One region of the Acidovorax sp. FG27 genome, then DNA from elsewhere that is predicted to be linked to it. Evidence: predicted binding sites of a transcription regulator. Region 1 holds the regulator's gene; the other holds the start of a gene.
The links. Region 1 encodes LexA, which represses DNA repair genes until DNA is damaged. Its sites were predicted from a motif close to ACTGTATNNNNATACAGT; they were not measured.
Positions count from the first base shown of each region.

Region 1 (3,382 bases):
ACCGCGCCGACCCGGCGCGGGACGCCGCACGGCTCGCGGAACTGCGGCCGCAGGAACAGCGCTATTGGCGCCTGGTGGCCGAGCGCAAGGGCCAAGTCGATGCCCGCATGCAGGAAATGCGCTGGCTGCTGGAGGAACTGCGGGTGAGCTTCTTCGCGCAGGAACTGCGCACGCCCCAGCCGGTGAGCATCAAGCGGCTGGACAAGTTGTGGGCGCAGATCAACGCTTGACCGGCGACCGGCGACCGGCGACCGGCGACCGGCGACCGGCAAGCGCCTAGCGTTGTGTCCTGCAAATGCAGAAGGAAATCAAAAAGCCAAAAAGTGGCCCGGCCACGAGGCTGTGGAGTAAGCCGCACTGACTGCGGGGGCCATCACAAGCGGCTGGCTCCGCAGGCGGCGCCACCCGCATCCGGCGGCGAGCGGGTGACGGCCGGCGCGATGTGCTGGTGACTCCAGCAGGGAGCCTGCCGGGAGCGCGCCTCAGGCCGTCAGCGCGGCTTCGGACGCGGCGAGCCGGTCCAGCTCGGCGCAGACGTCCGCCATGCGGCCCGAGAGCACCAGCCGGGTCGGATCGGCCACCTGGATGCGGCGCAGCACCCGCAGCACCGGGCGCCGCCGGCTGGGGGTGGCCAGCCCCGTGTCGCCGTGGAACGACGCCGCGTTGGCCGCCTGGCCCGCCGCCGACGGCAACGCCAGGCTGGCGCGCACGGACTGCACCCGCAGCGCATGGAATGCCGGCAGAGCTACCGCTGCGGCTGCGGGCACGCGGGTCATGGGCACCACGCATGCAGGGGTGGCGGTGGTGTGTGGAGCGTCAGCGCCTGCCATCGACGCCGCATTGGCCGAGGCCGGTGGGGCCACTCCGCCTGCCGCTGGCGCACCGGGCGCCACTGCTGCCTGGGCGTCAGCGCCGCTGCCTGCGGGCGGGTGCCGGCGAACCATCGGCGCCGATGGGCTGGCGGCGATGCGGCCCGGGCGGGCGAACCATTGGGTGAGTGCCTTGACGGGATGCGACAAGGACGAAAAGGCGAGCAGGGCAATTCCCATGTGAAAACTCCATCGTGGCCAGTGCCTAGAACAGTGCCGGAGCATTCCGCGATGGCGAACCACATGGAGATCGGGGCTCGGCCTGGGCGGGGGGCTGGTCCCGACGGGGGAGCAGCCGCCCGAAGGCGCCTCGATGGCCATCGGTTCACCCCGGGGGGTGCGCCGGCCCCGTGCGAGGGCACGGAGGATTGAACACAGGCAGGATTGCCATTGAGCGGCTTGCCGCAGGGTTGGCGTGTAGGGCTTTGGGAAAGCGAACTGTGCGCCGCTCCCCCACCCCACCGCCAGACGCCCGCCACCTGGGCAGCCGCGTCAGCGCTACATGAGCATGGTGTTGCGGATCAGGCCGACTGCCAGGCCCTCGATCTCGAAGGGCTCGCCCGGCTGCACGGTGATCACCGGGTAGTCCGGGTTTTCGGGCAGCAGTTCGATGGCGTTGCCGCTGCGGCGCAGGCGCTTGACCGTGACGTCGTCCCCCAGGCGGGCGACGATGATCTGGCCGTTGCGGGCCTCGCGCGTGGCCTGCACGGCGAGCAGGTCGCCGTCCATGATGCCCGCGTCGCGCATGGACATGCCGCGCACTTTCAGCAGGTAGTCGGGCTTGTGCTGGAACAGGCTGCCTTCCACGCTGTAGGTTTGGTCGACGTGTTCCTGCGCGAGAATCGGAGAGCCTGCCGCGACGCGGCCGATGAGCGGCAGCACCAGCTGGGACAGGCCGGGAATGGGCAGGCTGAATTGGGTACCGCGGGCGGCGTTGATGGAGCGCACGGTCTCGCTGCGCAGGCGGATGCCGCGCGACGTGCCGCTGACCAGCTCGATGACCCCCTTGCGCGCCAGGGCCTGCAGGTGTTCTTCCGCCGCGTTGGCGGACTTGAAACCGAGTTGCGCGGCGATTTCCGCACGGGTGGGGGGTGCGCCGGTGCGGGCGATGGCCGTCTGGATCAAGTCCAGAATCTGCTGCTGGCGGGCGGTGAGCTTGGGGCTGTCGAGCATGGCGAGGTTCCAGTGCGTTGCGATGACCACAGGGATCGACTGCGGGGCTGGTGTTTAATCCAGTACCTGTATTTTTAACCAGTTTCTTCGAGGATGCAAGTGGCGGCTCAAAAAATCGTGGTGTTGGGAACGGGGGGCACCATCGCGGGCACCGCGGGGGATGCGTCCGACAACATCGGCTATACAGCGGCCCAGGTCGGCGTGGAGCAGTTGCTCGAGGCCGTGCCCGGTCTGGCGAAGGCGGCGGGCGACGCCATGGTCGCCGAGCAGATCGCGCAGGTGGACAGCAAGGACATGGAGCACGCCATCTGGCAGCGGCTGGCCGCACGCTGCGCCGCGCATCTGGCTGACCCGCAGGTGCGCGGCATCGTGATCACCCACGGCACCGATACGCTGGAAGAGACGGCCTGGTTCCTGCGGCTGGTGCTCGATGCCCACAAGCCCGTCGTGCTGACCTGCGCGATGCGGCCCGCCACCGCGCTGGCGCCGGACGGGCCGCAGAACCTGCTGGATGCGGTGGCCGTCGCCACCGCCGCCGGTGCGCGTGGCGTGGTGGCCGTGGCCGCCGGCACGGTGCACGGCGCCCATCAGGTGCGCAAGGTGCATCCGTACCGGGTGGACGCGTTCGATTCCGGAGACGGCGGCCCGCTGGGCTGGGTGGAAGAAGGGGCGGTGCGGCTCGCACGGGACTGGCCGGCGCCCGAGGCCCTCCATCCGCAGGGCGGAGCTGCCGGCGATGCGGCCCATTGGCCACGCGTCGAGATCGTGTTGAGCCACGCCGCTGCCTCGGGCCGCATGGTGGACCTGCTGCTGGCCGATGGTGTCGATGGCCTGGTCGTGGCGGCGACGGGCAACGGCACGGTGCACCAGGCGCTGGAGGCCGCGCTGCTGCGGGCCCAGGCGGCGGGCGTGGCGGTGCGGGTGACCTCCCGCTGCCCGCTGGGCCGGGTGCTGCCACGGCCTGGCGACGCGCTGCAGGCCGAGGCAGAGGGCCTGGGCGCGATGAAGACGCGGGTGTCGCTGCTGCTCGAACTGCTGGCGGCCCGCCGCGCCTGACGGCGCCCCGCAGGGCGGGGCCCCGCAAATGAAAACGCCCCGCAGAGCGGGGCGTCGGGCCAGAGGACTCGAAAGTCAGCTGGACAAGGCCTGCAGCGCTCGCTGGGTGATCTCTTCCACCGAGCCGGTTCCGCTGATGGCGCGGTACTTGGGCGCGTTGGCGGGGTCCTGCAGGGCCCAGCTCGAGTAGTAGTCGACCAGCGGGCGGGTCTGGGCGCTGTAGACCTCCAGGCGCTTCTTGACCGTGGCTTCCTTGTCGTCCTCGCGCTGGATCAGCTCTTCGC
Region 1 covers NZ_BAABVY010000009.1:268,509-271,890, reverse strand. Annotated here, with positions in the region: gene hrpA (ATP-dependent RNA helicase HrpA) at 1-230, shown strand, start outside; gene ABWV53_RS08195 (hypothetical protein) at 483-1,049, opposite strand; gene lexA (transcriptional repressor LexA) at 1,368-2,042, opposite strand; gene ABWV53_RS08185 (asparaginase) at 2,136-3,098, shown strand; gene adk (adenylate kinase) at 3,174-3,382, opposite strand, start outside.

Region 2 (3,382 bases), on a different contig from region 1:
CGTTCGGCCAGCAGGCGCCGCAGGTGGGCCATTTCCTGCGCGGGCTGGGCGGTGCGCACCTCCAGCGCCTGCCAGTCCGGCAGATCCACCCCGTCGATGCGCCGCAGGTCGTGCCGCCAGGCGAGCGACAGCGCCAGCACCCCCTGGTGCCGCGCCTGCAGCCACGACTGCAAGGCGCCCAGCAGCCGGCTGGCGGACCAGAGCAGGCTGTCGGCCGACTCGGCCAGCGCGGGCAATTCGGCCTCCAGCGCGAAGCAGTCGGGCGCCTGCAGCCAGGGCGGCAGATGCTGCACGTCGCCCCAGGCCCGGTCCAGCGCCAGCAGGGGGCCGGCGCCCAGCCGGCGGGCCAGGCCCGCGCGCGGCAGGGCCCGCACGGCGCCCCAGGTGCGGCAGCCCATGTGCTCCAGGTCGGCCGCGTGGGGGCGCAGCTCGCTCAGGGTGCGCAGGGGCAGATCGTGCGGCAGCCGGCGCGGCAGAGGCCGGCCCGCCTGCAGCAGCCGCAGCTGCGCCAGGGCCTGCAAGGCGGTGGGGGCCTGCGCGATGCAGGCGGCTTGATCGGCGGGGTCGGCGCTGGGGTCGCCGGGTGGCGGCGTGGCGCGCTCCGCACGCCCCTGGCCGGCCAGCGGCACCGGGCAGTGCTGGCGCAGCAAGCGCACCAGGGCCGGCAGGCCGCCCCAGAGCCGGGCGGTGCCGCCCACCTCGACGAGCAGGCCCTCTTCCAGCAGCGCCACGCGCGGGCTGAAGCGCAAGGCCCACCAGCCGTGCGCCTGCGCCGGCACGCCGCTGGGCGCGCTGTCAGGCGCGGGCAGAGGAAGTGCGATCCAGTGCATGGAATGCCCACTCGCCCTGCGCAGCCGCCGCCCCCACCGGCGGTTCGGTGGGCAAGCCGAGGGCGCGCAGCGCCTGCAGGCGCTCCTGCCGTTGCTGCCATTGCTGCCGGGCGGCCTCCTGGGCGCTCTGCCGGCGCCGGGCCTGGGCCTGCAGCACGGCCAGCAACCGGGCGTCGCAGACCGGCAACAGCACGGGTGCCAGCACGGGCGGCCCCCGCCGCTTGAGTACATGCACCTGGACCACCTCGACCTCGGCGGGGCCCGCGCCTGCCGCCCGCGCCCAGAGCCGCAGCGGCGCGGGCGAAGCCTGCTGGCGCAGGTGTTCGGGCCGGAACACCCAGAGCAGGCGCCCCTGCTGCGCCGCCGCCAGCTGCAGCCGCCGCAGTACCTCGGGCGCGGTCTGCGGCAGCCAGGCCAGCACCGCCAGCACGTCACGGCAGCGCAGGGCCTGCTCGGCCGCCCAGGCGGCCTGTGCCCCCTGGTGCGGCCCGGCGACGATGTGGCACACCCGGTCCGCCGGCAGGCCGCCGGCCGCCAGCACCGGCCCGAACGGTGCATGGGGCGGCGCCACCAGCACCACCCGGCCGGGCGCCCCGTTCCCCACGGCGCCGGCCAGGGCGGGCAGCACCAGCCGCCATTCGTGAAAGGCATGGGGCGGCAGCAGCACCTCGGACATGGCGCCCATCGGCCAGCCGCCGCCGGGCAGCTGCGCATCCAGCGGCGCATGGCCGGAAGGCTGCGTGCGCTGCGGGGCCTGGGCCACGCCGTCGCCACGCCAGACGCCTGGCACGTTGCACCCCGCATCACGCCCAGGGTCGGGCGCATGGCCGCGCCTGTCGCCCGCGCATTGCACGGCCGCCCCGAGCGGGGAGGCGGTGGCGGTGAGCGGGGGTGAACTGGGCATGGGGCGACCTCGATACTGTTCAAATATACAGTATCAAAACCTTGCCTGCCACCGGGTTGCCAACGACTTTGCGTAGGCCGAAGGCGCAGGTGAAGGCCCCGCCGCTGCCGTGGCTCAGGGCCAGCGCGGGGGATGCGTTCCCGGCGGCATGGACGGCCGCGCCCAGCCCGCCGGGGTGCGCCCCAGTTGCGCGCTATGCCGGAGGGCGTACAGCCGGCCGAAGCCGGAGTCGGCCACCTCCAGCCAGGGCGTGCGGTCGGGCGCCTGCGCGGCCAGCCCCTGCGGCAGCCGGCCCAGGCTGCGCAGCCATTGCCCCGTCTGCGCCAGCGACACCTGCACATGCCACTGGCCGCCCTCGCGCTGCTGGCGGCGCAAGGCCGCGGCCGCTCCGAAGGCGATGAGATAGCCGGTGGCTTCGTCGAGGATCTGCATCGGCAGCGCCTGGGGCGCGCCGCCAGCGGCCGCCTCGCCTTCCGCCTGGTTGAAGCCCATGGCGGTCTGCACCAGGGAATCGAAACCGCGCCGCCCGGCCCAGGGCCCCTGGGTGCCGTAGGCGGACAGCGACACCTGGACGATGCCCGGCCGCAACGCCGCCACGTCGTGCGGCCCCCAGCCCAGGGCCTGCAGCCCGCCGGGGCGGTAGCCTTGCACCCACACGTGCGCGTCCGCCAGCAGCGAGCGCAGAGCGGCCCGGCCCTCGGCAGAGCGCAGGTCGATGTGCGTGGACAGCTTGCCCCGGCTGGTGTCGGCGATGGCGGCGATGTTGGGCAGGTGCGGCGCGTTCACCAGCATGACGTCGGCCCCGTAGGCCGCCAGCGCCTTGCCGCCGACCGGGCCAGCCAGGATGCGGGTGAGGTCCAGCACCCGCACGCCTGCCAGGGGCCGGTCCTGCGCGGACAGCGCGGGCAGGCGCAGCGGCGGCGCATCGCCGGGCAGGCGCTCGATGGTGAAAAGAGGCTGCGCGGCGTTGGCGCGGCCCTGGGGCGTGGCGTCCCATTCGGCAAAGCTGCGCAAGGCGGTGGCGACCAGGCCGGCCTGCGCCGCGGCGTCTTCGAAGTCCTTGGCGCGCCAGCGGCCCAATGCGGCCTGCACATCGGCTCGCTGGGCCTGCCCGGGCTGCAGGCCCAGCAGGCGCAGGGCGCCGTCCCGGTGGTGCGCGAAGTTGGCATGGATGCGAACGAAACCGTCCGCGCAGCGGTACAGGCCCGAGAGCGCATCCCACAGTTCGGGCGCCAGCCCGTCCAGGCTGAACCAGCCGGTGCATTCGGTGGCGGCATGGGCGCTGTCCACCATGACCTGCTGGCGGCCTGTGCCGCGCTGGTGGGCCAGCTCGCAGGCCGCGAGCGCCGCGGCGGCGATGCTGGCCTGCGCGGCCACGCCGACCGCGAACGACGAAGGCAGGTCGGCCGCCGAGCCGGTCAGCCGGGCGAAAGCCAGGGCCTCTGGCGGCAGGCCGGCCTGCCGCCAGAGGCCGCGCAGGGCTTCATCGGCCGAAACCGCGCCGGGTGGTTGCACGCCGGACGCCACGACCCCGCCCAGGCTGTCAGCGCACCAGCGTGACGCCGGTCTTGGCCTGCAGCGCCTCGAAGCTCACCTCGGGCGCCAGCTCGACGACCTTCAGGCCTTCGGGCGTCACGTCCAGTACGGC
Region 2 covers NZ_BAABVY010000010.1:174,799-178,180, reverse strand. Annotated here, with positions in the region: gene ABWV53_RS14695 (DNA polymerase Y family protein) at 1-830, opposite strand, end outside; gene imuA (translesion DNA synthesis-associated protein ImuA) at 796-1,734, opposite strand; gene ABWV53_RS14685 (CoA transferase) at 1,849-3,249, opposite strand; gene ABWV53_RS14680 (3-oxoacid CoA-transferase subunit B) at 3,278-3,382, opposite strand, start outside.
Region 2: imuA (translesion DNA synthesis-associated protein ImuA) is a predicted target of LexA. The motif match lies at 1,749-1,766, and genes of this name have one in related genera.